4 regions of the Rhizobium sp. CC-YZS058 genome follow, and region 1 is predicted to be linked to each of the others. Evidence: predicted binding sites of a transcription regulator. Region 1 holds the regulator's gene; each other region holds the start of a gene.
What was found. The regulator LexA, encoded in region 1, represses DNA repair genes until DNA is damaged. The targets are predictions, from matches to a motif close to TGTTCNNNNTGTGTTCNG.

Region 2: a site for LexA is predicted at 5,232-5,249, ahead of U8330_RS19450 (putative DNA modification/repair radical SAM protein). Genes of this name have one in related genera too.
Region 3: a site for LexA is predicted at 3,061-3,078, ahead of U8330_RS12240 (sel1 repeat family protein). Genes of this name have one in related genera too.
Region 4: a site for LexA is predicted at 2,731-2,748, ahead of U8330_RS10800 (DNA polymerase IV). Genes of this name have one in related genera too.

What each region holds. Positions count from the first base shown of each region.
Region 1 is NZ_JAYESJ010000001.1:1,905,396-1,913,049, reverse strand. It holds gene U8330_RS09100 (DUF1365 domain-containing protein) at 1-438, opposite strand, end outside; gene U8330_RS09095 (NAD(P)/FAD-dependent oxidoreductase) at 448-1,806, opposite strand; gene U8330_RS09090 (deoxyribodipyrimidine photo-lyase) at 1,803-3,251, opposite strand; gene U8330_RS09085 (hypothetical protein) at 3,392-3,571, opposite strand; tRNA gene U8330_RS09080 (tRNA-Asn) at 3,668-3,742, opposite strand; gene U8330_RS09075 (hypothetical protein) at 3,951-4,232, shown strand; gene U8330_RS09070 (hypothetical protein) at 4,338-4,709, opposite strand; gene U8330_RS09065 (hypothetical protein) at 4,907-5,125, shown strand; gene lexA (transcriptional repressor LexA) at 5,249-5,986, shown strand; gene U8330_RS09055 (hypothetical protein) at 6,519-6,761, shown strand; gene U8330_RS09050 (hypothetical protein) at 6,874-6,996, shown strand; tRNA gene U8330_RS09045 (tRNA-Cys) at 7,118-7,191, shown strand; tRNA gene U8330_RS09040 (tRNA-Lys) at 7,337-7,412, opposite strand.
Region 2 is NZ_JAYESJ010000001.1:4,094,267-4,101,920, reverse strand. It holds gene U8330_RS19480 (DUF1737 domain-containing protein) at 1-43, opposite strand, end outside; gene U8330_RS19475 (CoA ester lyase) at 40-951, opposite strand; gene U8330_RS19470 (DHA2 family efflux MFS transporter permease subunit) at 1,016-2,632, opposite strand; gene U8330_RS19465 (HlyD family secretion protein) at 2,629-3,855, opposite strand; gene U8330_RS19460 (pyridoxamine 5'-phosphate oxidase family protein) at 3,989-4,498, opposite strand; gene U8330_RS19455 (type 1 glutamine amidotransferase domain-containing protein) at 4,552-5,115, opposite strand; gene U8330_RS19450 (putative DNA modification/repair radical SAM protein) at 5,252-6,484, shown strand; gene U8330_RS19445 (UdgX family uracil-DNA binding protein) at 6,484-7,654, shown strand, end outside.
Region 3 is NZ_JAYESJ010000001.1:2,534,645-2,542,298, reverse strand. It holds gene U8330_RS12250 (HAMP domain-containing methyl-accepting chemotaxis protein) at 49-2,343, opposite strand; gene U8330_RS12245 (DUF2147 domain-containing protein) at 2,461-2,832, opposite strand; gene U8330_RS12240 (sel1 repeat family protein) at 3,273-3,539, shown strand; gene U8330_RS12235 (DUF992 domain-containing protein) at 3,835-4,359, shown strand; partial or broken gene U8330_RS12230 (pyridoxal phosphate-dependent aminotransferase) at 4,533-5,649, opposite strand; gene U8330_RS12225 (DUF2177 family protein) at 5,742-6,149, opposite strand; gene U8330_RS12220 (hypothetical protein) at 6,232-6,597, opposite strand; gene U8330_RS12215 (hypothetical protein) at 6,882-7,145, shown strand; tRNA gene U8330_RS12210 (tRNA-Ser) at 7,226-7,315, shown strand; gene U8330_RS12205 (hypothetical protein) at 7,473-7,607, opposite strand.
Region 4 is NZ_JAYESJ010000001.1:2,241,976-2,249,629, forward strand. It holds gene U8330_RS10780 (PleD family two-component system response regulator) at 1-1,074, opposite strand, end outside; gene U8330_RS10785 (response regulator) at 1,201-1,572, opposite strand; gene U8330_RS10790 (DUF3572 domain-containing protein) at 1,734-2,009, shown strand; gene U8330_RS10795 (hypothetical protein) at 2,006-2,650, shown strand; gene U8330_RS10800 (DNA polymerase IV) at 2,758-4,062, shown strand; gene U8330_RS10805 (L,D-transpeptidase family protein) at 4,299-5,528, shown strand; gene U8330_RS10810 (M10 family metallopeptidase C-terminal domain-containing protein) at 5,606-6,400, shown strand; gene dnaE (DNA polymerase III subunit alpha) at 6,476-7,654, opposite strand, start outside.

The DNA of each region.
Region 1 (7,654 bases):
GGTGTGTCGCTCGCCGAAGGTGTTGCGCACCTCGTAGATCATCGCCGCCAGCCGATCGTGCTTGTCATAAACGTAGTAGAGCGCGATCGGGTTGAACACCCAGCCGAGGATGCGGGGATAGGCGACGAGCACGATGCGCCTTGCTGCGATCTCCAGCTCCAGACCTTCGAGAAGCGACTCGACATAGCGCCGCAGCGGCACGCCCGGCCGATCGCTGTGATCGGCCTGGTGGAAGGAGAGGAGATTGAAGCGATCGACCGAAAAGAGCCGGCTTTGACGGTCGGCTTCGGCGAGGCGGTCGAGATCGAGCCGCAGCGAGAAGACCGAGTAGCGGAACCGGTGCCCGAGCGGCTTCATCCGCTGATGCATGACATGCCCGCGGTAAAGCGCCGCCGCGGCGCTCGTTCTCCCCTCTTCTGCCCGATCCTGCGACGCCATAAGCGTGTCCTATTCCGCCGCTTCCGCGAAGGGAAGGGCAGGCGGGCGCCGCCAGGGGATAATTCCCCCCAACAGTTCCGCTGCCGCAAGACCGGATGCGAGACCGTCTTCATGGAAGCCGTAGCCGGTCCAGGCGCCGGCAAAGAAGGTGTTGCGATCGCCCTGGATCCCGCCAAGCCGCCGCTGCGCCTCCACAGACCGCGCATCGAACTGCGGATGATTGTAGGAAAACTCGGCAAAGACCTTGTCGGCCGCCGGCTCGCGATCCGGGTTCAGCGTGACGAACAGCGGGCACGCCGGGTCGATCGCCTGGAGACTGTTCATCCAGTAGGTGACGGCAACGCTCTGGTCCGCGCCGGGCTTGGTCGAGCGCAGATAGTTCCACGAGGCCCAGGCCTTCTCCCGCTTCGGCATCAGCGCCGGATCGCGGTGGAGAATGACGCGGTTCGGCTGGTAGGGAACGGCGGACAGCAGGTCCCGTTCCTCGCCCGTAGCATCCTGCAGCAGCGCCAGCGACTGGTCGCTGTGGCTGGCGAGGATGACCTTGTCGAACAGGCGCAGGGTGCCATCCGCCTCCGTGACCGCGACGCGTCCGCCTTCGCGACGAATACCGCGAACGGGCGCATTGAGCTTCAGCCGGTCGCCGAGCCGCGCCAACAACTTGTCGAGATAGACACGGCTGCCGCCCGCCACCGTCCGCCAGGGGTGTGGCTTGGCATAGATCAGGCGATGATTGTCGAAGAACTGCACGAAGCGCTCGGCGGGGAAATCCAGCATGCGGGCGGCCGGCGCCGACCAGATGGCGGCTGCCATGGGGATCAGGTAGTTGTTGGTAAAGCCGGGCGAGAAGCCGCGCCAGTTCAGATAATCCCCGATCGAGCGATCTCCGAGCACGCCGGCGCTCCGGTCTGCCAGGCAGGTGCGGTTGAAGCGCAGGATTTCGCGCAGCATCAACAGGAAGGAGGGGCGCAGCATATTGCGCTTCTGCGCGAAGAGGCCAGAGAAGGGTCCTCCCCGCCATTCGAGCGCGCCTTCATCGAGCGAGAGGGAAAAGCTCATGCTGCTGGGATGGGTGACGACCCCGAGCTCGGCAAAAAGCGCGGTGAGGTTGGGGTAGTTCGCCTCATTGTAGACGATGAACCCGGTGTCGACCGAAATCGGCGTTCCGTCATAGTCGATGTCCACGGTCGCCGTATGGCCGCCCGGCCGGTGGTCCTTCTCGTAAAGGGTTACGTCATGGACCGGGGCCAGCGCCCAGGCAGCCGAGGTGCCCGAGACGCCCGACCCGATCACCGCGATCGACAGTCGTCGTCCCGTGTCCGCCGAAGGGCCGTTGCTCGAAAAGGCGAGGGGCGGAGACAGTGTCATGCGGCGTCCTTGAGAGTGCGATAAGCGGCCAGCGCACGATCGCGGGCCTTGGAATGATCGACGATCGGCGAGGGATAGGTTTTACCGAGCGTGATGCCGGCTTCCTTCAGCACCGATGCCGGTGCCTCGGCAGGCCGGTGGATGTATTTGTCGGGGAGGCGGGCCAGTTCCGGCACGTGCTCGCGCACATAGCGGCCCTGCGGGTCGAACTTCTCGCCCTGCGTGGTCGGATTGAAGACCCGGAAGAAGGGGGCGGCATCGGCGCCGCAGCCCGCCACCCACTGCCAATTCATGGCATTGCTGGCCGGGTCCGCATCCACCAATGTATCGCGAAACCAGGCCTCGCCGCGCCGCCAGTCGATCAACAGGTCCTTGACGAGGAAGGAGCCGGTGATCATCCGCACGCGATTGTGCATGATCCCGTGCCGCCAGAGCTGGCGCATTCCGGCATCGACGATCGGATAGCCGGTGAGGCCCTTCGTCCAGGCGGTAAAGTCTCCGGAGTGATCCTGCCAGCCGAGCCGGTCATATTTTCGGTTGAGATTCTCCCACCGCATGTCCGGATTGTGGACCAGAAGGTGGTAGGCGAACTCGCGCCAGACCAGCTCCTTGCGGAAGGTGACGACCTCGCGCTCGGGCGCGTGCTTGAGGCCGCGGGTGGCGTGAAAGACGCGGCGAGGCGAGAGTTCGCCCAATGCCAGATGGGGCGAGAGGCGGGAGGTGCCGTCCTCCCAGGTGTTCTCGCGCGCTGCCGTGTAGCCACCGATGAGATCGTCGAGGAAATGTCTCAACCGGGCTTGAGCGGCCTTTTCGCCCGGCGTCCAGAGGTCGGAAAAGGCGTTGGCCCAGTCAAGCCGCGGCAGCAGAGCGAGAGCCTCGAGCGCATCGGACTTCGGCAGATGTTTTGGGGCGGTGATCGATCGCGGCGCCTCGATCGGCTCCTCCGGCTCGCCCGCAGCTTCGAGCGCCCGCCAGAACGGGGTGTAGACGCGGTAGGGCCCGCCCGTCTTGGTGCGGACCTTGGTAGGTTCGTGGAGAAGTGCGCCGGCAAAGCTTTCCGTTTCGATGCTCTTCTCGCGAAGCGCAGCCTCCAGCGCCGTATCAATCTCTGCGCCCGCCGGGTCGTAGCGGCGGTTCCAGTAGACGGCGGACGCACCGGTTCGTTCGACCAATCTCGGCACGATGTCGATCGCCTCGCCACGGCGCAGGATCAGCGGCGCGCCAAGGCGTTTCAGGTCGTCGCTGAGGGCGGCGAGGGAATGATGCAGCCACCAGGCCTGTGCCTCGCCCAAGGGGCCGGATTCGCCAGGCTCGAGGATGTAAAGAGGGAGGACGGCGCGCCCGGAAGCGACCGCGGCGGCGAGCGCACGATTGTCATCGGTCCGCAGGTCCTTTCGGAACCACAGGATGACCGTTCCCGTCTCCGCCCGCTGTGCCTTCGCCATTGTCCCCGCCATCCTCTATCCGCCGCTGTCTACGGCAGACGAGAAGGGGTGGATCAGGGATCACGGAAAAACAAGATGTTGCTGCGTTTATCCGAAACGACTTTTCAAGAATGATGCCGAGCTCACTGAGACGGCAGACGTCAGAGCGCCCCGCCCGTCACAGGGTTGACCACTGGTCGTTCCGCCTCGTCCGGTGTGCCGCTGGGGACTGCGAAAGGAGGTGCGACAGGCGCATCTTCTTTCTGCTCGGCCTCATCCGCTCGCTCAATCACGTCTTTCGGCGACGATTGTTCGACGTCCGTCCGCTTCTCATCCACCATCGTCCACCTCCGTCAAAGACAAGAGGAAGGCGGGACTGCACGGATAGTTCCCGGAGAGGATGGATGAAGGGATTAGGGAAGGAAAGAGCCAGTAAATGGCTCCCCGGGCCGGATTCGAACCGGCGACCTGTCGATTAACAGTCGAATGCTCTACCGCTGAGCTACCAGGGAACATCTGCGCCGCAGAAGTGATGCTGCTATTACAAACGCTTTCTCGATTTGCCAAGCGCTTTTTCAAAAAAACTTGCCGCCCTGTGGATGAATGCCCATCTTCGCTGCGCATCCCGCGCGGCCCGAGAGACGGGCTATTGCCGCGCGAGACGGCGGCGCGCCCACGCAGGCGCGGGATGCCGTGTGAAACGAAATGAAAGGAAGAGGCATGTCGGATGCCGAAAACCGGGTTCGTCCCGCGGCGCCGCCGCATCTTCAGCTGGGGTCATGGCGGATTCGCTTGCCGCGCTCCCGCTGGCTGCGGGTGCTGATCGGGGTCCTGTTCGTGCTGTTCGGCTGTCTCGGCTTCCTGCCGATCCTCGGCTTCTGGATGATCCCCGTCGGCCTGATCGTCCTGTCGCACGACTTCGCCAGCGTCAGGCGCCGACGCCGCCGCTTTGCCGTCTGGTGGGGTCGACGCCGGCAGGCGAAGGAACAGGCATCGTCATAAGTCACCGATTGAAGCGCTGAAAAGGCAATGGCCCGCACGAGGCGGGCCATGTGAGACTTCACGACCGTAGCTGCTACGGGCCGGTGTACCCGTCAACCAGAGAGCTTACGGCTGCTGCGCCGCGCCGCCGCTCCCGGTCTGCGGTGTAGGATCGCGATCGGCGGGAGCCGGCTGCATGGCTTCGCCAGCCGGCGGCGTATTATCGACCGTGCCTTGGTTCGGGGTTGTGGCGCTCGTATCGTTCGGTGTCGCTGCCGGAGCCGTCTGCCGCGTGGTCGCGGCGTCGTTGTCGACGCTTTCGCCGTAAAATTCCGCGATTCCCCACGCGAGGGCTGCGAGCACCAGTCCGCCGATCAGCACCTTCAAGACCGGCGAACCCTGTCTGCCCTGCCGGGCTTCCGTCGGGGAAAGGGTCACCTTCTTGTTCAGTTCGCTGGTGTTGCGCACGTCGCCGCGCTCGTCGACTACCTTGGCCATGATGTCTCCTCAGGCCGGCTCAGCCGGCGGTTTGATTGCTGGAAGAACGCAACCAAGCCTGTTGTGTTCCCGCAGGCCTCGGCATCGCGAGTCTCTCTCCCTTCCCATTTCGTCGCGACTCGATTCGTGATAGAGAAAGCATGTCGCTGATTTGCGGAGGAGCAAGCGGGCGACCTGTCTGCATTCGGGAGGACGACATGCAGTATTCCGTTCAATTCTTTACATGGACCCCGCGCGAGGGCGTGCACCAGGTTGGCCAGACCATTGCCGTCGAGGCGGTCAACGCCAAGCTCGCCGCTGTCACGCTGCTCGGCGTGCCCCTCGACGAGACGGGCGCCAGCAACAGGCTGGCGGCGCGGGTGTGGGGACGCGAGAATGAGGAGAGGGCGGACTGCGTCTGCTTTTTCTACCATTAGCGTCGGCCGGTGCTCGTGGGCTCGAAACGCGATCCGTTTTTCGCTGATTGAGGGCCTTGTGGAACACATAAGGAACAGCTAGTCTCGTTCTTGATTTGTTTCCAGCGATTCCGGAGCCTCGCCATGCTGACGCGCAAGCAACAGGAACTCTTGATCTTCATCCATGAGCGGCTGAAGGAATCCGGTGTTCCCCCCTCCTTCGACGAGATGAAGGACGCGCTGGCGCTCGCTTCCAAATCCGGCATTCACCGGCTGATCACCGCGCTGGAGGAGCGCGGCTTCATTCGGCGTCTGCCGAACCGGGCTCGTGCGCTGGAGGTGATACGGCTGCCGGAGGCCTATGGCGCCCCGAGCAAGGAACCGCGCCGCAGCTTTTCGCCGAGCGTCATTCAGGGAAGCTTGGGGCAGGAGCCGGCCGCGCCCGCCGCCGCACCGTCCGCGCGGGGTCGGCCCGTTGCGCCGGGCAACGACAACAACAGCGTCTCCGTTCCGGTCATGGGCCGGATTGCAGCGGGTGTGCCGATCTCGGCGATCCAGAACAACACGCATGACATCGCCGTGCCGCTCGACATGATCGGCGTCGGCGAACATTACGCGCTCGAGGTCAAAGGCGATTCGATGATCGAGGCCGGTATTCTCGACGGCGATACGGTCATCATCCGCAACGCCAACAGCGCGAGCCCCGGTGAGATCGTCGTGGCGCTGGTCGATGACGAGGAGGCGACGCTGAAGCGCTTCCGCCGAAAGGGCGCCTCCATCGCACTCGAAGCCGCCAATCCGGCGTATGAGACGCGAATCTTCGGCCCCGAGCGGGTCAAGATCCAGGGCCTTCTGGTCGGCCTGATCCGCCGCTACCACTGACGGTTCACGGGAAAAGGGCAGGCAGGCCGTGCCTGCCTCCCAGCCTGCTCGGTCCGCCTTTCAGACCGTCACCGTCGGTCGATATCGCCATCGCCGCGGATGAACAGCATGCCAACGGCGCCGAAGACGACGACGGCCTGCAGAATAAACATTGGCCATTCCTGTGCCATGCCGAACCTCCCGGGCGCGCCTGCTGCTGCCTACTGCTTACGATCGCGGCGCGCTCGCTCCTCGACCAGACCTAGCGCGCCGTCCGTCCCTTAGAAGGGTGGCGCGGGTGATGGCGATCTCCGCGACCGATGCTGGACGAGAGAGCCTGCGTTTCGCCTTCCCGGCATTGCGGGCTTTGCGACCGGTCTCCCGCATCCACTCTCGCGCCCGTCCGTCCGCGCTCATCGAAGCGAGCCATTCGCTTGTTGCACGGCAAGCTTGTGCAGGGATCGTGCCTGGCTGCGGAACCGCAAGCCCTTTGGCACGTTTGCTGCTCGAATTCGAACGGCGGACATGATGATCGCCGGATGGGGACATGACCATGCCCGGCACAAACGCCGTCCTAGAAGTGCTTGCCTTCGACCGCGCCCCGGATGGCGGCTTGGCCCTGGTCGAGCCGACGATTTCCGCGGCGAGCGAAGATGAAGCGAGGCACGTTGCCCTTCGCCTGGCTGACCAGCATGCCGGCGCTGTCGCGCTGCGCCGGGACACGAGCCCGGCCGTCGGTGAAAGCAGCGCGCCCGTCGTTCTGTTCCAAGCCGGCGAGATCGGCGATTTCGACTAGCGGGATCGTCCCGATCCACTGCTGCCGTTCGCTTCTTCAGAACACGACCACACACCATTCCAGTTTGCCTCCCGCTGCCATCCCTGGCGCGGCCTGCCGAAAGGGTATCTCCATGCGTTTCATCTTCGTTGGCATGATCGTCTCCGTCCTTTCCATCCTTGCGCTGAAATACGCCAACAACGACATCGGTCAGGCAGTGCCGCTGATGAACCCGCAGGCGGTTTCGAGCCTCTGATCCGTCGCGTCATGGGCGAGGAGACGCGGGCGGGGAAAAGTGCGGCCCGCACCGGCTTGCCTCTTGCGATTTCTCGCGGATGGCTCTAAACGCACGCCACGGCTTGTTTATGAGCCTGTGAGGCCTCGTGGCGGAGTGGTGACGCAGAGGACTGCAAATCCTTGTACCCCGGTTCAATTCCGGGCGAGGCCTCCAAAACTCTCCACATCATGATAGAAGTTTGATTGTTGCCATCGTTTGGCCGCGCCATCCGCGAAGGGGACGGCGCATCTCCCGGCTCCGCAAACGATGCCCGCCAGTCCCGTTCAATTTGCGTGTTTTTTTCGTAATTTGACGAAGATGGTGAGCGCGCAGGGATTCGAACCCTGGACCTACTGATTAAAAGTCAGTTGCTCTACCGACTGAGCTACGCGCTCTTCCAGATCCGGCACGGCCGGCGAAAGTGGGCGGAGATATGCATAGGCCGGCCCGCGGGGTCAACCCATAAAAGCCTCTTCGCTGTTTTTCCATCGGCCTCTCTCGGCAGCGACCGAGCGCGACTCCCCAGCAGCATTCCGCCGGCGGACCTTCGCGACGCCGTTCATCCTGATCGTCCAATCCCTCGTCGCGCGATCCCCGGTCGTGTTGCCGCAGGGAGGGTGAGACGGTTTCCAAGGGG
Region 2 (7,654 bases), 2.2 Mb from region 1:
AGCTCGCATCGTCAGGACCGGTGAGAAAGCGATAGAGTTTCATCGATTTGCCCTTTCCAGGTTGTGGATGGCCTCAGCCTTTGCCCGAAGGGCCAAGGCCTGGTCAAGGTGAAGGCGCTCGATCATCCGCCCCCCCATGCGCAGCACCGCTTTCCCGTCCGCTGCCGGATCGGCGAAAGCATCGATGATCGCCTGCGCTTCTGCCAGAGCCCCAGCATCCGGCGCAAAGGCCGTGTTGGCTGCCGCGATCTGATTGGGATGGATCAGCATCTTGCCTTCGAAACCCATATCGCGCCCTTGCCGGCACTCTGAAGAAAAGCCGTCCGCGTCCTCAAAGGCGTTGAAGACGGCGTCGATGACATCGAGCCCGGCCGCACGGCCGGAAAGCAGCACCTGCATCAGCCAGGCGTCCACATAAGGGCGTCCGGGAAGCGGGCGTGTGCCGGTTGCCTTGCGCAGGTCGTTCAGGCCGACGACCAGGCAATCGAGCCGTCCGCCGGCGGTGCGTCCAGCCTCCGCAATGGCGGCACTGTTGATCAGTCCCTTCGGCGTTTCGATCATTGCCCAGAGCCGCACCCTCTCCGCCTCGTCGAGCTCGGCCAGCAGATCGGCGGCATTTTCGATGTCTCGAGGGCTTTCGACCTTGGGCAGCAGGATCGCATCCGGCGAGAGTGGTGCGAGCGCGGTCAGGTCCGCCTGGCCAAGCGCTTCGGAGAGGGGATTGATGCGGACGATGCGCTCGATCCCGCGCGGCGCCGGCGCAGACAGGATGTCGCGCACGGCAGCTCGCGCCGCCTCCTTGGCATCCGGCGCCACGGCATCCTCGAGATCATAGATGACGGCATCGCAGGCAAGCTCCGCCACCTTTGCACAGGCGCGCTGATTGTCGGCAGGAACGCAGAGAACGGAGCGGCGCGGACGGGCGGGATGATGGGAGACAGGAAGAGCCATCACGCTGTTCTGCCCGTCTTTTCACTATCCGGCAACGGCGCTTGGGCAAAAGTCCTGTCTCTCTTCAATGCGCTGGTCCCGAGCCTTTGTGATTGAGATCGATCTTGCGCAGGATCAGCGCCAGCGGCACGACGGCGAGCGAGATCAAGGCCAGCGTATGGAAGACGTCGATATAGGCGAGGTAGCTCGACTGCTGTGCCACCTGCTGGCCGATGGCGCCGATCGCCTGCTGGGCGGCATCGCCGGCATTGACCCCACGGCTGATGAAGTAGTCCGTCCATGTCTGGAGCGCCTGCTGATAGCCGGGCTCCGAGGGCACGATATGTTCGACCAGACGGCTGTGGTGCCACTGCTCGCGGTGGGCGAGAACATTCGAGGCGATGCAGACGCCGATCGAGCCGCCCGTATTGCGCGCTGCATTGATTAAAGCAGAGGCCTGGTCGGTCTGATCGGGTCGCAGACCGTCATAAGACGCACTGGTGATGGGAATGAAGATCAGCGGCAGGCCCAGTCCGAGGATCATGCGCGACCAGGCGAAGAAGCCGAAGTTCAGGTCCGCGTAAAGCCGCGTCATGTCCCACATGGCGAGCGCGATGATGCTGCAGCCTATGGCAATCAGATATTTCGGCTGGATCAGGCCGGACAGCCGCCCCACGATGAACATCATCGTCATGGTCACGATACCGCCGGGGGAAAGCGCCAGGCCCGCCCAGGTGGCCGTGTAGCCGAAATTCTCCTGCAGCACCTGCGGCACGAACTGGGTTGTGGCGATCAGGATCGCGCCGGTTGCCATCATCACCAGAAAGCAGGCACCGAACTGACGGCTGGCCAGCAGGCGAACGTCGATCACCGGGTTGGCGCGCGTGAGCAGCCAGGGGATGGCGGAGAAGAAGGCCAGCAGGCAAATGGCGGTGGCGACGATGATGAAGGACGATCCGAACCAATCCTCCGTCTGGCCACGATCGAGCACCAGTTCCAGCGCACCGAGGAAGACGGCGACCAGAAGAAAACCGATCAGATCGAAGCGAACGCCCTTCCGCTTCATATCCGCCCGCTCCTTGCGCAGGCTGTCCGGCTCCTGAACGAGGAAGTAGACGAGCAGGAACGCGGCAACGCCGACCGGCCCGTTGATCAGGAAGCACCAGTGCCAGGAAAAATTGTCGGAGAGCCAGCCGCCGAGGGTGGGCCCGACAACGGGCGCCACCACCACCGCGACACCGAACAGCGCGAAAGCCTGGCCCCGCTTGGCGGGCGGGAAGGAATCCGCAAGGATGGACTGGGAAATCGGCACCATGCCGCCGCCTGCAAAGCCCTGTACCATGCGGAAGAACAACAGCGATTCCAGGTTCCAGGCCAGGCCGCAGAGGATGGACGACACGGTGAAGGTGGCAAGGCAAGCCAGATAGAACCGTCGCCGCCCATACCGCTTGGCAATGAAGCTGCTTGCGACCAGCACGATGGCGTTGGAGACGAGGTAGGTGGTGACGACCCAGGAGGCTTCGTCGGCGCTGACAGCCAGCCCGCCTGAGATGTAGCGCAAGGCCACATTGGCGATCGTGGTGTCGAGAACTTCCATGAAGGTGGCAATCGAGACGACCATGGCGATCAGCCAGGGATTGACGGCCCCTGCCTTGGCGCCCGCCTCTTGCCCGCCGGCGGATGCGACGGCGGCCACGCTCAGGTCCTCGGGCGCACGGTCACGGTGGGCACGACCGACATGCCGGGGCCGACGGGCAAGTCCTTCGGCCAGCTGTCCACGATGATCTTGACCGGAACGCGCTGGGTGACTTTGACATAATTGCCTGTGGCGTTTTCAGCCGGCAGCAGCGAGAAGGCCGTTCCCGATCCAGGCTGCACGGACTCGACCTTCCCCTTCAACGGCATGTCGGGATAGGCGTCGATGGTCACATCGACCGGTTGGCCGGGGCGCATGTCGGTCAGCTGCGTTTCCTTGAAATTGGCGGTTACCCAGATCTCGTCGGGGACGAACATTGCAACGCTTTGCCCGGCAGCAACATATTGCCCTTTGGCACCGGACAGCCGCACGACGCGGCCCGGTTGCTGGGCGCTGATCGTCGTATAGGCAAGGCTCTGCTCGGCCGATTCGACCGTCGCTTCCGCCTGATGGAGTGTCGCGACCGCGCTCGCACGTTGAGCCTCGGCCACGGCGCGGTTCTTCATGGCCGACACCACGCTTGCCTGGGCCTGCGACAGGGTCGCCTGCGCTTGACGCAAAGAGCTCGTCGCCTGTTGCGCGGATTGGACGGTGCCGGCGCCGCTGCGGGCCAGATCCTGCTGGCGGCTGGCTTCTTCCTGGGCAAACTGAAGGGCCGCCTGTGCGGAGGCCTGCTGGGCGCGGCTCTCGGCAATGGCGGCGCTGCTCGCCGCAACCTGTGCTTCTGCGCTGCTGATCGCCGCCTTGGCGGATTCGACCTCGCCTTTCGCCTGATCGAGCGAAATCTGGTAATCGCGCGGGTCGATGACGGCGATCACGTCGCCTGCATTGAGGTGGGCGTTGTCGCTCACGCGGACATCGGCAACATAGCCGGAGACTTTGCTGGCCACCGCAAAGCTGCGCGCGTCGATAAAGGCGTCGTCGGTCGTTTCATAGGGATGGAAATAGACGAGCCAGACAAAATAGCCGATCACGCAGAGGGCGACCAGCACCAGAAGGCCGGCGATGAATGCGATCGGATGGCGCTTGATGATCGATGGCTTCTTCTCGGCTTTCGCGTCCTCACCCTCGGACGGGGCGTCACGTGTGTCGTCCGCGGCCGATGCTCCGTTCTCATCGGACTTGAGGCTCGTATCGAAGTGGGGGGACGCGCTCTGTTCGGGCGGCTGGCCTTCGGCGCCGACATCCTGGGCGGCACGGAGGCGCGAGGGACTCTGGTCAGCAGCCATGCGACGCTTTCCTCTAGGTTCGAGACTGCCGGGGATCGGGCTTCCCTCTAACGCATCAGTCCGTGCATTGTTCCGCATACACGAAAGCCCGGTCGTTTCCGACCGGGCTCAAGGTTTGCGCGTCGAGAGGTTGTCAGGCCTGCTGCGGGAGCTTCAGCTCCGTAAACACGCCGACGTCCGGCTCCTGATTGGTCAGGTTGGCCTTCGCCATCTCCCAACCGAACCGCAGCGTGCTGCCGGTGGACGCCCAGATCGCGGCATCGTCCACCTTGAGCTGCAGCATGGTCAAGAGCGGATCGTCCTTTCCGCCCTCGTACCAGGCGGCAACCATCGGCGACCAGAACTTCTCGATATGGTCCCTGGACTTCACCTCATCGATCGCCCCGGAGAGGCAGGCATGATAGTCATGATCCTTGCTGATCACGCAGAAATGGGCGCGACTGCCGGCACGCACGGTCTCGACGAGGGTGCTGTCGCTCTTGGTATAGAACCAGACCGAATTGCTCTCTTTCTCGACATAGGGTGCCATCGGCTGCATGTGATGGTCGGAGCCCTGGACGCCCAGCATTCCGGCATGCACATGCTCCATCACATCCCACAACTGCTGGAGCGGATCGGATTTGGTCTTCGACAGATCGGCCATAAGGCGGTCCTTCTCAACAAGGATTCACGTGAAACATCAAAGGGCTGGTACACTCACGCCGCGCGGCGGTCGTGGCGGCCTTCCTCGACCTCTTCGACGATCTTGGCCACAAAAGCCTGCAGATCATCCGGATTGCGCGAGGTGATGATCCCCTTGTCGGTGACCACCGCTTCGTCACGCCAGTCGCCGCCGGCGTTCTTCACGTCGGTCTTGATCGACGAGTAGGAGGTCACCTTGCGACCACGCACGGCATCCGCTTCGACCAGAAGCCAGGGCGCATGGCAAATGGCCGCCACCACCTTGCCGGAATTGATGAACTCCTTGACGATGCGCATGGCGTCCTCTTCGACGCGCAGCTTATCGGGGTTGATCTGGCCGCCGGGCAGGACGAGCGCATCAAAATCGTCGAGCTTGACATCCTTGGCATCGAGATCGACCGAGACGCTGTCGCCCCAATCCTTCTCGTCCCAGCTCTTGATGCTGTCCTTGCCGCCGACGGAAGCAATCTTGACGGTCGCGCCGTGCTTCTTGAGCTCATCGAGGGGGACACGCAGTTCCGAACGCTCGTAACCGTCCGTGGCGAGAATGAGAATCTTCGACTGTTGAATGGAAGGCATGGAAAAGCTCCTGCTGTCAGCATGGGGTGAAAGAATGATTTCACGGGTTCGCTGACTGAACGGATAGCCTGCCAAAACGTTCCGCCAAGGTTACCGGACATTGACCAAGGCACCTTTGGAACATATATAGAACACCATGAAGAAAACGCTGAAGGAACGGCTGGCGATCCTTTCGGATGCTGCCAAATATGATGCATCCTGCGCGTCCAGCGGCACGAGCAAACGCCATTCCGGACAAAGCGGCGGCCTGGGCTCCACCGAGGGCTCCGGCATCTGCCATGCCTATGCGCCGGACGGGCGCTGTATCTCGCTTCTGAAGATTCTCCTGACCAACTTCTGCATCTATGATTGCGCCTATTGCATCAACCGCTCTTCCAGCAATGTGGAGCGGGCCCGCTTCTCGGTGGAAGAGGTCATCTGGCTGACGCTGGAGTTCTATCGGCGCAATTATATCGAGGGGCTTTTCCTCTCCTCCGGCATCATCCGCTCGCCCGATCACACGATGGAAGAGATGGTGCGTGTGGCGCGCGAGCTGCGCACCGTCCATAATTTCCGCGGCTATATTCATCTCAAGACCATTCCAGAAGCCTCCGCGCAGCTCGTGGAAGAGGCAGGGCTCTATGCCGATCGCCTGTCGATCAACATCGAGATGCCGACCGATGCGGGCCTTGGGCAGTATGCGCCGGAAAAGCGCCCGGCCGGCATTCGTCGCGCCATGGGCGATCTCCGGCTGAAGATCGAGGCGGCCTCCGAGCCGACGCTGCAGTCGAAGATCAAGCGCCGCTTCGTGCCGGCCGGCCAAAGCACGCAGATGATCGTTGGAGCCGACCAGGCGAGCGACCAGACCATCCTCGGCACCAGTGCCCGCCTCTACGGCAGCTATGACCTGCGCCGCGTCTATTACTCCGCCTTCAGCCCAATCCCTGACGCCTCCCGCGTTCTGCCGCTCGTCAAGCCGCCGCTGATGCGCGAGCATCGGCTCTACCAAGCCGATTGGCTTTATCGCTTCTACGGCTTCGGCATCGACGAAATCACCAAGGACAGGCCGGACGGCATGCTGGATCTCGATCTCGATCCAAAGCTTGCCTGGGCACTGGCCAATCGCGACCGCTTCCCCGTCGACATCAACCGGGCGGAGAAGGAGATGCTTTTGCGCGTGCCGGGCTTCGGCACCAAGGTGGTCAAGGCCATTCTCTCGGCGCGACGGTTCAAGAGCCTGAGGCTCGAGGATCTCGGTCGGCTGAAGGTCTCGCTGAAGAAGGTGCGGCCGTTCATCGTTGCCGAAGGCTGGTCGCCGCTTCGGCTCGTCGATCGCTCGGATCTACGCAGCCTGTTCGAGCCGAAGCCGGAACAGCTGGTTCTGCTCTGATGCGCCGCGTCACGCTGAAGGGTCAGGGCGATTTCGGCGAATGGCGGGATGCGGCGCGGACGCTGCTCCTCGCCGGCTGCCCTCCGGAGGCGGTGGATTGGCACGTTAGCTCGGGCCCGATCGACCTGTTCGGCGGCGATCAGGGCGCGGACGATGCTCCCACATTGCCAACAGCCTCGCCCGCCTCTCCAGTCACCGTACCGAAAGCCTTTTTGCCGCTTGCCGAGGCGGCGGTCTGCCACTCCGACCCCTCGCGCTTCGCCCTGCTCTATCGCATTCTCTTCCGGCTGCAGGCCGACCGGAATCTTCTGGCGATCCGCTCGGACGCGGATGTGGTTCGGCTGATCGCGCTCGAAAAATCCGTACGCCGCGACAGCCACAAGATGAAGGCCTTCGTGCGCTTCAAGGAGGTCGAGGCCGGCGGGGCCGTGAACGGTCGCCGCCGCTTCATCGCCTGGTTCGAGCCCGATCACTTCATCGTCGCGCGCACGGCGCCCTTCTTCCAGCGTCGCTTCACCGACATGGACTGGATCATCGCTACGCCCAAGGGCTCGGCCGCCTGGGACGGCGCGCAGCTGGTGCTCTCGGCCGAACCGGCTGAAAACCCGAAGCTGTCCGACGAGGCGGACGATCTATGGCGCACCTATTTCCGCAACATTTTCAACCCTGCGCGGTTGAAGGTGAAAGCGATGCAGGCCGAGATGCCCAAGAAATATTGGAAGAACCTCCCCGAAGCCGACCTCATCCCCGGTCTTGTCGCCGGGGCGGAGGCCTCCGTTGCCGAGATGGCCAAGCGCGCGCCGACCGAGCCGCCGGCCTTCCACGCCAAGGTTCGTGCTGCCGCGATGCCGGCGGACGAGCCGCAGGCGGCACCCGGTACGCTGGAGGCGGCCCGCCAGGAGGCGCGCCACTGCGAACGCTGTCCGCTCTACTGCAAGGCGACCCAGACCGTGTTCGGCGAGGGTCCGGAGACGAGCGGGCTGATGATCGTCGGCGAGCAGCCGGGCGACCAAGAGGATCTGGCCGGCCGCCCCTTCGTCGGCCCCGCGGGCAAGATGTTCGATACGATCGCGGCGGAAGCGGGTCTCGACCGCAGCCAGGCCTATGTGACCAATGCCGTCAAGCACTTCAAATATGAGCCGCGCGGCAAGCGCCGCATCCACCAGAAGC
Region 3 (7,654 bases), 630 kb from region 1:
CGCCCGGCGCGCCCGGTCACCGCCGCAGGGCAGCCTGCGGGCGGCCGCTCAGGCGCGCCGCCGGGGTGCCGCCTTGCCGGCCGGACCGCGCGCCGCCGGGCTGCCCATCGCCTTTGCCGTGGCATGCAGCGCCTGTGCGGGGGAGCCCGCAGCCTGCTTAAAGGTGAACTGGGAGATCAGGCTGCGCAGCATCTGCGCCTCGTCAGCCAGCGCCTTGGCGGCCGCGGTGGATTGCTCCACCATGCTGGCATTCTGCTGGGTCGTCCTGTCCATCTGGCTGACGGCGGAATTGACCTCTGCGAGGCCCGAGGATTGCTCCCTGGCGGAGGTGGCGACCGCCTCCATATGACCATTGATCTCGGCAATGAAGCCGCCGATCTCCGTCAGCGCCGCGCCGGTGGCGCGCACCAGCTTGACGCCGGAATCGACCTCCGAGGCGGAGTTCTTGATCAGCGTCTTGATCTCCTTGGCGGCCGTGGCCGAGCGGCTGGCAAGCTCGCGCACCTCCATGGCGACCACGGCAAAGCCCTTGCCCGCCTCGCCGGCGCGGGCGGCTTCCACACCGGCGTTCAGCGCCAAAAGGTTGGTCTGGAAGGCGATCTCGTCGATGACGGAGATGATGTTGGAAATTTCCTGCGAGGACTGCTCGATGCGCCGCATGGCGTCCTCGGCATCTGCGACGACCTTGGTCGATTGCGTGGCCGACTGGTTGGCGCGCACGGCAAGGCTGCGGGCGTCCTCGGTTCGCCTGGTCGCGTCGGTGACGATGGCGGTGATCCGCTCCAGCGCGGCGGCGGTCTCCTGCAGGGAATCCGCCTGATGCTCCGTCCGCCCGGACAGTTCGTTGGCACCGGACGCCATTTCATGGCTGCCGCTTTCGACGGCGTGAACCACGGTCGAGATTTCCGCCAGCGTTCCGCCGAGCTGGTGCAGGGAGCGGTTGAAGTCGAGGCGCAGTTTCTCGAAATCCGGGGCGAAGGCCTGATCGATCTGGAAGCCGAGATCGCCGTTCGACAGGCGTTCCAGCGCCAGGGCCAGGCCGGAGGTCGCGTTGCGCAAGCGTTCCGCCGAGCTCTCTTCCGCCTGGTGCTGTGCTGCGAGCAGATCGGCCTGGGCCTGGGCACGGGCCGCTTCGGCTTCCTGTTCGAGCTGCCGTTTGGCAATCGCTGCCTGTCGGAACACCTCGACGGCGGCAGCGATCTCGCCGATCTCGTCGCGGCGACCGGCAAAGGGAATCTCGCTGCCCGTATCGCCGGCGGCGAGCGCGCGCGTGGCCTTGGTGATCGTCTTCAGCGGCCAGATCACCCGGCGCCCGATGATGACGAAGATGACGACGCTGACCAGCGAGGAGACGATGAGGAGGGCAAACATCGTCATCATCCGCGACCAGGCCTGTTTGGCCTCGTCCTGCGCCAATTCCCGCGCGGTTTCGATGAAGACGGTGGCGGTCTGCGCCAGCGTCTGCAGCGCGTTCAGCGTCACGCCGTCCCAGTGCGGCCGGTCGAAGTCGAGCGGCTCGTTGTTGATCAGCTTGCGGAGCGATGTCACCTGCAGGGTCCGGAAGGACTCGTCGAAATAGCCGGACTTGGCCGCGGCCATGGCGGCAGCGGCCGCCTCGTTCGGCGCGAGCATCTTCAGCCGATCCTCGATGACGGACCAGAGCGTGTCGATCTTGCCGAAGGCGGCGGCCTGGTCCAGGGGCGCCTCGGGCTTGATCTCGCCGCGCACGATGATGTTGTTGGTGATCGGCGAGAGCGCCATGCCGGAGGCAAGACGCGCCTTCCAGGCCATTTCATGCAGATCGAGATAGCTGTTGATGACCGGATCGAAATCGCGGGCATAGGCACGAACGATGCCGCCGGATTCGATGATCTTCTTCTGCATCTCGTCGGCCAGGGCGACGAAGTCCTTGTAGAGGGTGGCGGGGCGTAGATCCTTGGCTCTCTTCGCGGCCTCGTCCGCCTGCTGCTGGAGGCTGCGCAGCTGGTCGAAGCCTTCGCTAAGCGCCTGGACGAGCGGAGCCTGATCGGGCAGAGCGAGCTGATGCAGCGGTTCCAGCGCCCGCGTCATGCCATCGAGTTCTGCTTCACGGGCGGGCTGCAGCCGCGGATTGGGGGTGACGGTGGGCTCGGCCTTCTCCAGCGCCGCACGCGTCAACGATGCTTCGACGCGCATATTGACCAGGGCCGTGAACAGGCTCGCCGCCGCCTCGGTCGCCAGCTCGATATGGCTGGCCCGATCGTACTTCGAATGGGCCTGGTAGGCACTCTGCGAGGTCAGCGACAGGCTGACAAGGCCCAGAACCGCCACGCCGGTTTTCAAGATCGCGTTCATCGAAAGCATGTTTGGTCCTCCTGATTGCGGAAGCAACTATGCACGCGATGAGTTTCTGTTTGATTAAATTAGGAGATATCAAGGAAGTCCGTTCTCACGCGCTTACGCAGTCTCAATGTCACCGGGTTATGGGTATGGTCCCGCCTCCATGCGCGTCCAGCTTTGCGGGCGGCAGAGCACCTTCAGGACGCAGCCCTTCAGCTTCAGCGTCGCCCCTGCGAGGGTCGCAGAGCCGCTACAGGTCTTCTCATTGGCGGGATCGGTCATCTCGCCGGTATAGTCCGGCGCCGAGCCGGAGAGCTGGCCGATCTGTCTGCCGGCATGCTTGCCGGTCTTCAGCGTGATGCAGACGGCGCTGCCGCACCGGTCGATCGCCGCCGTTTCGCCGCTCGCCGTTTTCCAAAGCCCGAGAAGAGGGTCGGCCGCCGAGGCCGACAGGCCAGGAGCTGCGGCGAGCGCGGCGGCTGCGATCAGCCGAAGACAAAGACGAACACGCATGACGATCCTCAAGCTATCTCCCTTGCCGGGTCACGAATCACGCGAACGTAAGCGGCATGTCGAGATCGCCGGGATCCCGGGCGTCGCTTGCTCTGCTCCTGGCCAGAGGCATCCGACGGCATGGTTAGGGAAGCGTTGAACCTGCGCACTGAAGGAAAGGTAAAGATCGGCCGGCATGCCCGCTGCGGCAGGCGCTTCGATGTTTAACAAAAACCCAAGTTTACCAAGCGTTTGAACTTTGTTCGGTGCAAATTAATCATGCATTTTAAGCGCCCGTTGAAGGCCGGCGGGTAGAGTAAGCCTATCAAAACGAGCGAGGCGCCAAGAGCTTCGCCACACCGCCGGACGGCCGAAAGCGCCACGCAAAGAGGGCCAGGCCAGCCGGCGAAAACAGGGACTGAAAACGGCAAGACCAACCAGATCAAACAGGGACAAGAACCATGGCACGCTTCGATTTCCACACCCCATCCGAGGTCAATTTCGGCGGCGAGAACCGCGCCGAGGCGTTCTGCGAAATGGGTCTCATGTATGCAACCGGCCGCGGCTGCGCGGTGGATCTCGTGGCGGCGCACAAATGGCTGAATATCGCGGCCATCAAGGGCTCGGACCGGGCCGCCGCGCTGCGGGCCGACCTGTCGACCACCATGTCGAAGAGCGAGCTGGCGGAAGCCCTGCGGGCTGCCCGGGAGTGGATGACCATTCACTGACCGCGCCGTCCGCAGCAGACTGCGGCCGAAGCTCCGCGCTGCGGCCCGGACGGAGCCGGCTCCTCACGGACTGGAAACCGCACCCCCTTGCAAGTCCGGGCACTGCTGCGAACTCCCGCGGCGGTGCCGGTCGCCCGGCCGGTGCATGAGCGGCCTCTGTCACCGCAATGCAACATGCGCGATGGATCGAAACGCGCGCTCGTGCGTTGGAACGTGCTGAACGCATTCTGGCCTTCTTCAGATGGCCTCCCTTCACGGGTGAACGTTGCGTATCTCGTTCTGACAGGAGACTTTTATGAAACTGACCCTCGCCAGCACCGTCTGCGCCGCCGCTCTTGGCTTCACTGCCCTGCCGAGCCTGGCCGCCGATCCCGTCGAGGCGGCCCCAGTCTATCGCGACGGCGGCGCCCGCAATGGTGTGAAGATCGGCTATCTCGATTGCCGTATCGCCGGCGGCGCCGGCTATATCCTCGGCTCCGCCAAGGAAGTCGATTGCGACTTCAAGTCCTCGATCGATGGAGAGCCGGTCGACAGCTATAGCGGCGCCGTGCGCAAGCTCGGCATCGACCTCGGCTTCACCACCCAGGCTCGCATGGTCTGGCTCGTCATGGCGCCGACCGCCGGCTACCACCACGGCTCGCTCGCCGGCCTGTATCAGGGCGCGACGGCGGAAGCCACGCTCGGCCTCGGCGTCGGCGCCAATGTGCTGACCGGCGGCACCTCCGGCTCGATCAACCTCCAGCTGGTCAGCCTCCAGGGCCAGGTCGGCCTGAACGTGGCGGCGACCGGCACCTCGATGACGCTGACCTCGGTCAACTAGAGCATTTCCAGCCGAAGCGTGATCGCTTCGGCGTCGGACAATGCGGCCAAAACAAAGACATAGAGCATTTCAGGTGATCCCGTGATCGCTGGAAATGCTCTCAGAGACAGCCTGAACGATCTCGAAGGGCGTCGGCTTCGGCCGGCGCCTTTTTCGTGCCCGGATGGAACGCCTCAGCCAAGCGCGGCGAGAACGGCGGGCAGCGCTTCCGCCAGCCGGTCCATTTCGGCCTGCGGTCCGGTGGAGATGCGGATGCAGCGGTTGAGCGGCGCCACACCGGGCATGCGGATGAAAACGCCGTGGTCTTCCATCAGCCGATCGACGATCGCGCGGGCATAGGCCGCGTCGCGTCCCGTATCCACGGCCACGAAGTTGGTGGCAGACGGCAGGGGCGCAAGGCCGGCGGACCCGGCGATCTCGCCGATCCGCGCGCGGGACGCGGCGATGCGGGCGATGACGGCTTCGAGATAGGCCTGATCCGCCAGCGCCGCCAAAGCGCCGGCCGTGCCGATGCGGTTCATGCCGAAATGGTTGCGGATCTTGTCGAAGGCGCGGGCGTTTTCGGGCGTGGTGATCACCGCGCCGACCCGCGCTCCTGCCAGCCCATAGGCCTTGGAGAAGGTGCGGGTGCGCATGACGTTCGGCCGATCGAGAAGCGCCGCGATGGGCGGGATGGTGCCGGCGGGCGCGGTTTCGCCATAGGCCTCGTCCAATACGAGCAGCGTCGTCTCCGGCAGCGCCTCGGCAAAGTCCACGACGCGCTCGGCCGGCCACCAGCTGCCCATCGGATTGTCGGGATTGGCGAGATAGACCAGCGGCGCCGCCTCGCGCCGGACGGCGTCGAGCAGGCCGTCGAGATCCTCGCGGTCGTCGCGATAGGGCACGGTGACCAGGCGGCCGCCATGGCCGGCGACATGGAAGCTGAAGGTCGGATAGCCGCCGAGCGAGGTGACGACGGGCTGGCCCGGCTCGACGATCAGCCGCACGATCTGGCCAAGCAGGCCATCAATGCCTTCGCCGATAGCGAGGTGGTCGGGCGAAACGCCGAGATGAGCCCCGAGCGCCTGCTTCAGCGCCCAGTTCTCCGGATCATTATACATCCAGACCGTCTCGGCCGCGGCACGCATGGCCTGGAGAACGGCGGGCGAGGGGCCAAAGCCGCTCTCATTGGCGCCGATGCGCGCGGTCAGGCTGCGGCCCTTCTGCCGCTCGATCGCTTCCGGCCCGACAAAGGGCACGGTGGCCGGCAGCGACTGGGTGAGGGGGGGGGAAGCGGGCAAAGCCGGTCATGTCTGCAAATCCGGATCAAGGCAAAGGGGCGCCAGCTATAGCACGCGCACTCCCTCACGCCACCGGCCTTGCACGCGCCGCCTGCCGCTGTCTCAGCCGGCAGAGACCAGGCGGGCTGCCAGCAGGCCGCAGACAGCGGAAATGCCGGTCAGCACCGTGCCCCAGCTCATGTCCACGAAGCTCATGGCCATCGGCCAGCCCTTCAAGGTCGAGAGGTTGGTCATGTCATAGGTGCCATAGGCGGCAAGGCCGAGGACGGCGCCATAGAAGAGCGCGGTCGTGAGCGACCCGGCTTTCAGCCCCGGCAGGACGGCAAGAATGACGACGGCGGCGGCAAAGAACAGGTAGAAGACGGCAGCGAAGACGAAGTTCGGCTGCGGCAGCATCAGATCGCCGAGCTGATCGCGGTAGAAATTGCGCGCCACGATGCCGAGCCAGACGGCATCCAGTGCCAGGAACGAAGCCAGCGTGCCGGCATAGGCCACGAGAAAGGTTTTCATCGATCGTCTCCCACTTTCTCCCGCTACGCGCCAGCAAAGTCACTGGATCAGGCGGTGGGAAAGAAGGCGCAGGTGTCTCGATCTAGCGCGAGGGCAGGCCGCCGGTCGCAAATTCGGCGCGGATGATGCGGCTCACATAATCGGACGGCAGCGGCATGTTGAAGCGCGCCCCGAGCTCGGTGCCCACCCGGTGAACCCGCGTGGCGCCATGCTCGCCCTCGAAGCCGACGATCTCGATGAAGAAGTGCGGCGGCAGCGGAATGGCGGCATTGAAATCGATCATCACCCCGCCGACGGAGATATGGCGAATCAGCCCCTGATACTTGGTCTTCGGCTTCAGCCGATCGGCGACGACGAGGATGCGACAGGGCCGTTCCACATAGAAATGCTTGTAGGTGGTGGCCAGCGCCCCCGGCCTCGGCTCCGCTCTGTGCATGATCATCGACATCGGCACGCTCCATTACTGCGCACATGGACCCTGCCAATCTGCCGATCGAGACTTGCGTGAATCTTTCAGCGGCGGGAGTTTCCTCCGATAAGGTTAAGTGATGACTTATCAAGGGCGCGACCAACGCGGATCGGTCGGGCGATCGGTTGGACAACCGCGCCGGTCACGGCGAAGTGACGCGAACGGATCGTCCCGAAGGATGACGACTGCCCCGAGCGCTCCATATGTCCAGCTATGCCCGTCGCCTGGCGCGGGCCGACCGTTCCACTCCCGGGGCCTTTCCCATGAAGCCTGCACTTCTCTCCCTTGCCGCCCTCGCCGTTCTCGCCGGCTGCACCGCCACATCCAATGCCGGGCCCGAGCCCATACCCGGCAGCATCACCTATGGCGGCCAGCCGAAAAGTCGGCTGACCAAGGCGCCGATCGGCAGCACCTTCACCAATCAACTGACCGACGAATATGGCCACCGCGCCGAAGAGGTCTATCGCATCGAGCCCGACCGTTCGCTGAAACTCCTTCGCCGCAGCCGGATCGACGACGAGGATTGAGCCGGCCGCGCCTCTTTGCAGGCCTCGTCCGCAAAAAAGCCTTGCAAAGGCGGGCGGACGACACTAGTCAAGCGCGTGACGGAGAGGTGGCCGAGTGGTCGAAGGCGCTCCCCTGCTAAGGGAGTATACCGGAAACGGTATCGAGGGTTCGAATCCCTTCTTCTCCGCCATTTTTGGGTTTGCTATGGCCCTTATGGTACATGATTGCAGCCATTTCTATGCACCGTTCCTTCCGCTCGCGGGCGCTGCGTCGGGCCTGAACGAGGCGATGCGGCGTTGACATCATCGATCCTCTGTTCCGCGTTCTCGCCGCGAACGATCGCTTGCTCAGCCCTTTCCCAAGGTGGTTATCCGTCTGGCGATGAGCCGGGCGACCACGATCATCAAGTTCAGGATCGCCAGACCCAGCACCGTCGAGAGCATGGTTCCGATGCCCGCCGACACGATCAGCCGGCCGGCCACGAGCGGGAAGCCGCTGCCCCATCAAGAGCAACAGGCGACGGATAGGG
Region 4 (7,654 bases), 340 kb from region 1:
GACGGAGCGGATGCGGCGCGCGAACTCGCGCAGAACCTCGTCGCCCACATCATGGCCATGGCTGTCATTGACGCTCTTGAATCGGTCGATATCGGTCATGCAGACGGTGAGCGCGCGGTTGCGCTGGGCGGCGCGCTCCATCAGGAGGCGGATGTGGCTGTCGAGATAGCGGCGATTGTGAAGCCCGGTCAGCCCATCCGTCACGGCGAGCTCGATCGTCTGGTGAAGGCTCGCGCGCAGCCGGTCATTGCACTGCTTGCGGCGAATCTGGGTCAGGCTGCGGGCCATGAGCTCGTTGGGTTCGATCGGCCGCATCAGATAGTCGGTGACGCCGAGGTCCAGCGCGCGGACCAGCACCTCCTCCGCCCCCTGCTCCACCACCAGCAGAATGGGGATGTAGCGCGTGCGCTCCAGCGAGCGCAGCTGCGAGCAGAGCCGCAAAGGATCGTAATCCTCGAAATTGGCGTTGACGATGATGAGATCGAAGGCGCGCTCGGCCGCCTCGAACAGCGCTGCCTGCGGATCCGCCATGGCGGTCATCTCCGCCACCGGGCGCAACACGCGCCCGATTCGTTCCTGCGAGCTGGCGCGCGCATCGACGAGCAGAATATGGCCGGGCTCGTCCGGCCGGTCGGAGCGCAGCGCCTCCTCGAGGCCGATCGTGCGCGCCGTTTCGGCCCGCAGCCGCAGCTCGTCGCTGACATTCTTCAGCCGCACGAGGCTCTTGACCCGCGACATCAGCTGCAGATCGTTGACAGGCTTGGTCAGAAAATCATCGGCACCGGCCTTCAGACCGCGCACACGGTCGGAAGGCTGGTCAAGGGCGGTGACCATGACCACCGGAATATGCGACGTGCGGGGATTGGCCTTCAGCCGCTCGCAGACCTCGAAGCCGTCCATGCCCGGCATCATGACATCGAGCAGGATGAGGTCGACCGGCTGACGGTCGCAAATGGCGAGGGCGGCAAAGCCGTCGGCAGCGGTCAGCACGTCGAAATACTCGGCCAGCAACCGGGCTTCGAGCAATTTGACGTTGGCCGGAATATCGTCAACGACAAGAATGCGTGCGGTCATGCGTTCTTTCCTGTCTGAGCCCTGCAGCCGAAAAATGGCGCAGCATTTGGCCTCGAGAAGCCGCCATCATGGCGGCCCGTGTGTCAATGAATGAGCTCGGCAGGGCTCTCGCCCCCAAGGAACGGACTAGCCGTCGCCGAGATAGGTCTTGATCGTTTCAATGAATTTCGGCACCGAGATGGGCTTCGAGACATAAGCCTCGCAACCGCCCTGGCGAATGCGCTCCTCATCCCCCTTCATGGCGAAAGCCGTGACGGCAATCACCGGGATGACATGCAATTCATCATCCTCTTTCAGCCATTTCGTGACTTCCAGGCCAGACACTTCCGGCAACTGGATGTCCATGAGAATCAGGTCGGGCCGGTGCCGGCGGGCCAGTTCCAGCGCCTCCATGCCGTTGCGGGTCTGGATCGTGGTGTAGCCGGATGCTTCGATCAGGTCGCGGAAGAGCTTCATGTTCAGCTCGTTGTCCTCGACGATCATCACCTGTTTCGGCATGGGCACCTTCCTTTGGGCGGGCCGACCCTTGTGAGGCCAGGCCCTGCGGCGGACCGAGCCAAGAATGGACCGGTCTCCGCATCGAGAGTTAGGTCTATTTGGTTGAAAAAGAGGAAATCATCGGCGAGAAAAGCCGAGCTCCACGAAAAAAGGCCTGCCTTATGACCCCCGCCGACGAAACGGCCATTGCCGTGCTCGCCTGGATTGCCAACGAACCGGACCTGCTCGGCCGCTTCCTTGCCTTGACCGGAACCGACCCCTCGACGCTCCGCAGTTCCGCTGCCGATCCGGGTTTTCTGGCCGGCGTGCTCGACTTCGTCATGGACCACGAACCGACCTTGATGGCCTTCTGCGCGGCCACCGACACAAAGCCGGAAACGGTCGTGCGCGCCCATGCGGTCCTTGCCGGCCCTCGCGGCGATACCGGCAGCATCTGATGGCCGAGCCCCTCTCCTTCGATCATATTTCCTTGACCGACCGACCTCTGATCGTCTGCGATATCGACGAGGTGGTGCTGGAGTTCCTGACCCCGTTCCAGGGCTTCCTCAAGGCCGGCGGCTGCACGCTGCTTCCCCGCTCCTTCCGCCTGCACGGCAACATCATTCGCCAAGCAGACGGCGAGCCGATCAGCGAGGCGGAGGTCAGTGCGCTGATCGAGGCGTTCTTCGCAGCCCAGCTCGACTGGCAGGGACCGGCCGCCGCGGTCTGCGAGACGCTGGAAAGCCTCTCGGCGGAGGCGGACATCGTCTTCCTCACCGCCATGCCGCCGCGGCACGCGGCCCTGCGGCGCGCGCTGCTCGACCGCCATGCGCTGTCCTTCCCGCTGCTCGCGACGGAAGAGCCGAAGGGTCCGGTGGTTCGGCGCCTTCATGACGGCCGCAGCCAAAAGCTGGTGTTCATCGACGATATCCTGCGCAATCTTCATTCGGTGCGCGACCACGCGCCGGACTGCCTGCTGATCCATCTGATCGCCAATGCCGAGTTCCGGGCGATGATGCCGACACCGGGACCGGACATCGCCGCCGCCGCCGACTGGCCGCACGCCGCCGCTCTCATCCGCGCCCACCTCGCGGCCTGAGCGGTCTCTTATCCACATCCTTCCCAAGCCGGCAGGCACCACGGTCTTGCGCCTTTGCGTGGGCGGGCATAGGGTCGGTTTGTTCAATCTTTGTTCCGGTGCGTGCCATGTCGTTCGATCCTGCACGTCACCCGGCCTTCTGCCGGGATTGCCTGGCCGGCCTTCAGGCAGGCCTGTCTGCGCAGCGGCGCCGGTGTATCGCCTGCGGCAGCCCGCGGGTGGTCGAGCATGACGAGCTCTATGCGCTGACGCTCGCCCATATCGATTGTGATGCCTTCTATGCCTCGGTGGAAAAGCGGGACGCGCCGGAGCTTGCCGACAAGCCGGTCATCATTGGCGGTGGCAAGCGCGGCGTGGTGTCGACCGCCTGCTACATCGCCCGCATCCATGGGGTGCGCTCGGCCATGCCGATGTTCAAGGCGCTCGAAGCCTGCCCGGACGCCGTCGTCATCAAGCCCGACATGGAGAAATATGCCCGGGTCGGCCGGCAGGTCCGCAGCATGATGCAGGATCTGACCCCGCTTGTTCAGCCGCTCTCGATCGACGAGGCCTTTCTGGAGCTAAAGGGCACCGAGCGGCTGCACCGCGATCCCCCCGCCCGCACGCTCGCCCGCTTCGCCAAGCGGGTGGAGGCGGAGCTGGGCATCAGCGTTTCGGTCGGCCTGTCCTATTGCAAGTTCCTCGCCAAGGTCGCCTCCGACCTTCAGAAGCCGCGCGGCTTCTCCGTGATCGGCAGGGCCGAGGCGCTGTCCTTCCTTCAAGACCGCCCGGTCACGACGATCTGGGGCGTCGGGAAAGCCTTCGCCGAAACTCTGGCGCGGGATGGGATCCACACGATCGGCCAGCTGCAGCGCATGGAGGAGAGCGACCTCATGCGGCGCTACGGCACGATCGGCCAGCGGCTGGCCCGGCTGGCGCGCGGGCAGGACGAGCGCGCGGTCGAGATCAATGGCGAGGCGAAGAGCGTCTCCGCCGAGACGACCTTCAACGACGATCTCTGCGACCATGCCGATCTGGTGCCGCATCTGCGGCGATTGAGCGAAAAAGTAGCGCTGCGGCTGCGCAAGGGGCAGACCGCCGGCCAGACGGTGGTCCTCAAGCTCAAGACTGCCGACTTCAAGATCCGCACGCGCAACCGCAGGCTCGAAGACCCGACCCAGCTTGCCGACCGGATCTTCCGCACCGGCCTGGCGCTTCTTCAACGCGAAGCGGATGGCACCCGCTTCCGTCTGATCGGCATCGGCGTCAGCGATCTGGCCGACCCGTCCCGCGCCGACCCGCCGGATCTTGTCGACCACCAGGCCGCGCGCCGCGCCGCCGCGGAAGCGGCGATGAACCGGCTGCGGGACAAGTTCGGCCGCGGCAGCGTCGAGACCGGCTATACCTTTGGCCACCGCCAAAGGGGCGACTAAGAGCACGCCCCACCATCGAGAGCCGTAGTTCGCGCATCGCGCCGGCGGGGCTCGTTCGACAATCATCTGTGCATAACGCCCCGAAAGCCCTCCCTGCACACAGCCGCAGCGTGTGTCAGTCGAAGGTGACAAAGCTTCCTTAAAGTTTGCCGGCCTAGGCTGGAGGAAGGCCCCTGCGCCCGGTCAGCCGCATGGCGCGCCGGTGTCGGGGCAAGATCAGGCATGGGATGGTGGTCATGGTTTCTCGTTTTTCACCGATGCTCGGTCTGCTTGGAATGGTGCTCGGCGCGGGCAGCGCACTCGCCGCGGGCGGCGCGCCGCTGCAGGTGATCGTGTCGAAGGATCAGCAATCGCTGGTGGTCTATGATGGCGACACGGTGGTCGCCACCTCCAATGTCTCCACCGGCAAGCGCGGCCACGAGACACCGACCGGCATCTTCTCGATCCTGGAGAAGCGCAAGTTCCACGCCTCCAACATCTATTCCAACGCGCCGATGCCCTTCATGCAGCGGCTGACCTGGTCCGGCATTGCGCTGCACGGCGCGCGGCATGTCCCGCCGCGTCCCGCCTCGCACGGCTGCGTGCGCCTGCCGGAAAGCTTTGCGAAGAGCCTATTCTCGATGACCGGCCGTGGCCTGCACGTGATTATTGCTGGCGACCAGCTGGTGCCACGCCTTGTGGACGAACCCGCCCTCTTCCAGCCGACTCCGCCCACGCCGCAGCTTCTGACCGATGCGACGCTCCGCCCGAGCATGGATCATCCGCCCGGGACCGCCGTGGAAGTGGCGATGAGCACGCCGGCGCCTGCGCAGGACGCCGGGATCGAGGCGGACGACCGGGCGCCGATCCGCATCCTCATCACCCGCCGCGGCCCGCGCGAGCACATGCTCGACCTGCAGGGCGCGCTGTCCGACCTCGGCTTCTACACGGGGCCGCTCGACGGCGCCGCCGGCAGCCAGACTGCGGAGGCCATTCGCGCCTTCGAACGGGCGGAGCGTCTGCCGGAGACCGGCCGTGACGGCCCCTCCGTTTCGCAAGCGATCTTCGCCAAGACCAAGCGCCCGCCGCCGCCCAACGGCCAGCTCCTCGTCCGCCGCGATTTCGCGCCGCTCTTCGAAGTGCCGGTCACGATCGCCGATCCGACGGTGGCGCTCGGCGTCCACTTCTTCCAGTTCCAGGATCGCGACCCGGACAGCGGCAAGGGCAAATGGTTTGCCCTGTCGCTCGACAATGCCCTGCCCGGCCCGATGCGCAAGCGCCTGGGCATCACCGTCCAGGCCGATTCCCATGCGGACGGCGCGGCGGAAGCAAGCCTCAAGCGGATCGCCATTCCCGAGGAGGCGCGCCGGCGGATCGAGGCGCTGCTTGCGGACGGCTCTTCGCTGACCATTTCCGATCTCGGCCTCGGCCAGGAAACCGGCCGCGGCACGGATTTCGTCACGGTGACGCAGGAGCGGAAAGGCTGAGCCGTGAGGCCTGCGCCTCTCACCCTCTCCTGCCCCGCGCCGACTTGAACCCCACCATCACACAAGAGGAGATTTTGATGGGTGTGACACTGAAGATCGGCGAGCCGATCTCTCTCGACCTGCTGACCATGTCGGATTTCACGATCCAGTCGCAGAGCAAGAAGGCGATCGTCGGTTTCGTCGACGGTTTCAAATTCGTCATCCGCGGCGAGAACCTGGCGATCAGCCAAGGCAACCCGGTCAAGGGGACGATCTTCGGGCTCGAGGTGACGAATGGCAAGGAGCCGGTTCTGTCGCTGACCGGGCTCAAGCTTTCGGTCGCCAAGATCAACGATCTCGTGGAGGACGGCAATGAGAGCGGGCTCGCGGCTCTCTTCAAGCAGGCGTTCAACGGTCCGGACAAGCTCTATGGCGGCGACCAGGACGACACGCTGATGGGCTTTGACGGCAACGACCTGCTGAAGGGCGGGCGCGGCGATGACAGCCTTCATGGCGGCAAGGGGAACGACAAACTGATGGGCGGCATCGGCGCCGACGATCTGTTCGGCGACGCCGGTGCCGATCGCTTCGTCTATGCCTCGGTCACCGACTCCAACGAACGGCTCGGCACCGACACGATCTTCGACTTCTCCCGCAAGAGCGGCGACAGGATCGACCTCGCCGGAATCGACGCGAACAGCCTCTCCGCCGGCAACGGCAAGTTCAGCTTCATCGGCACGAAGGACTTCACCGGCAAGGCCGGCGAGCTGCGCTACGAGAAGATCGACGGCGAGACGCTGATCTCCGGCGACACCAATGGCGACGGCCGTGCCGACCTGACCCTTCGCCTCGACACCGCCATCACGGTGACCAAGGATTTCTTCGATCTCTGAGGGGCGATCGCCCGATCGGCAGTCGACCCATCGATCATCACAGGCGCCGGTTCTGCCGGCGCCTTTCTCATGCGGTCAGGAGACCAGCTCCACATCGATCACGCCGGGCGCGCTGCGCAGCGCCGCGGCGATCTCGTTCGACAGGCGATAGCGGTCGGAGAGTTCCACTTCGATCTCGCGCTGGCCATTGTCCTTGATGACGATGAAGGACACGGCGCCATCACCGCGCGTGTTGAGATGCGCCGCGATCGAGCGCAGCGGCCCGGAATCGCGCACATACACCCGCAGCGCCTTCTGCATGTCGCGCGAGCGCTCCTCGAGCGATTGCAGGGTCTGGATCCTGAGACCGATGCCCTCCGGCCGCTCCTCCGCCTGCACGGTCATCACAAGCGAGGTTCCCGGCTCCAAGAGATCGCGATACTGGGCGAGCATTTCGGAAAACAGCACCGCCTCGAACTGGCCCGAACTGTCGGAAAAGGCGACGATGCCCATCTTGTTGCCGGTGCGGGTCTTGCGCTCCTGCTTGGAGGTCACCGTGCCCGCCAGCCGCCCGGCGGTTGCTCCCTTCTTCACCGACACGGCGAAATCGGCAAAGGTCTGGACCCGGATCTTCGCCAGGAGGTCATTATAGGTGTCGAGCGGATGGGCGGAGAGGTAGAAGCCCAGCACCTGGAATTCGCGCTGCAGCTTCTCGGACGCAAGCCAGGGCGTATAGTCCGGCAGACTGATCTTCTCCGGCCCCGTTGCCGCGCCGGCGCCGAACATGTCGTGCTGGCCGCGCAGCCGGTTCTCGGCGGCGAATTGCGCGAAACCGAGGATCCGGTCGAGCCCGGCAACCAGCGCTGCGCGATCATGGCCGAAGCAATCAAAGGCGCCGGCCGAGATCAGGCTTTCGAAGACCCGCCGGTTCAACAGCTTCGGATCGATGCGCAGGCAGAAATCTTCGAGACTCTCGAACGGCTTGTCGCCACGCACCGCGACGATGTGATCGACCGCCGCCTCGCCGACGCCCTTGATCGCATTCAGCGAGTAGAAGATGCAGTTCTCCCCGGTCTCGAACCGCCGGAAGGAGGTCTGCACGGAGGGCGGGACGACGGTAATGCCGAGACGGGCGGCATCCTGGCGGAAATCCACCAGCTTTTCCGTGTTCGCCATATCGAAGGTCATCGAGGCCGCGAGGAACTCGACCGGATAATGCGCCTTCATATAGGCGGTCTGGTAGGACACGATGGCATAGGCCGCCGCATGGCTCTT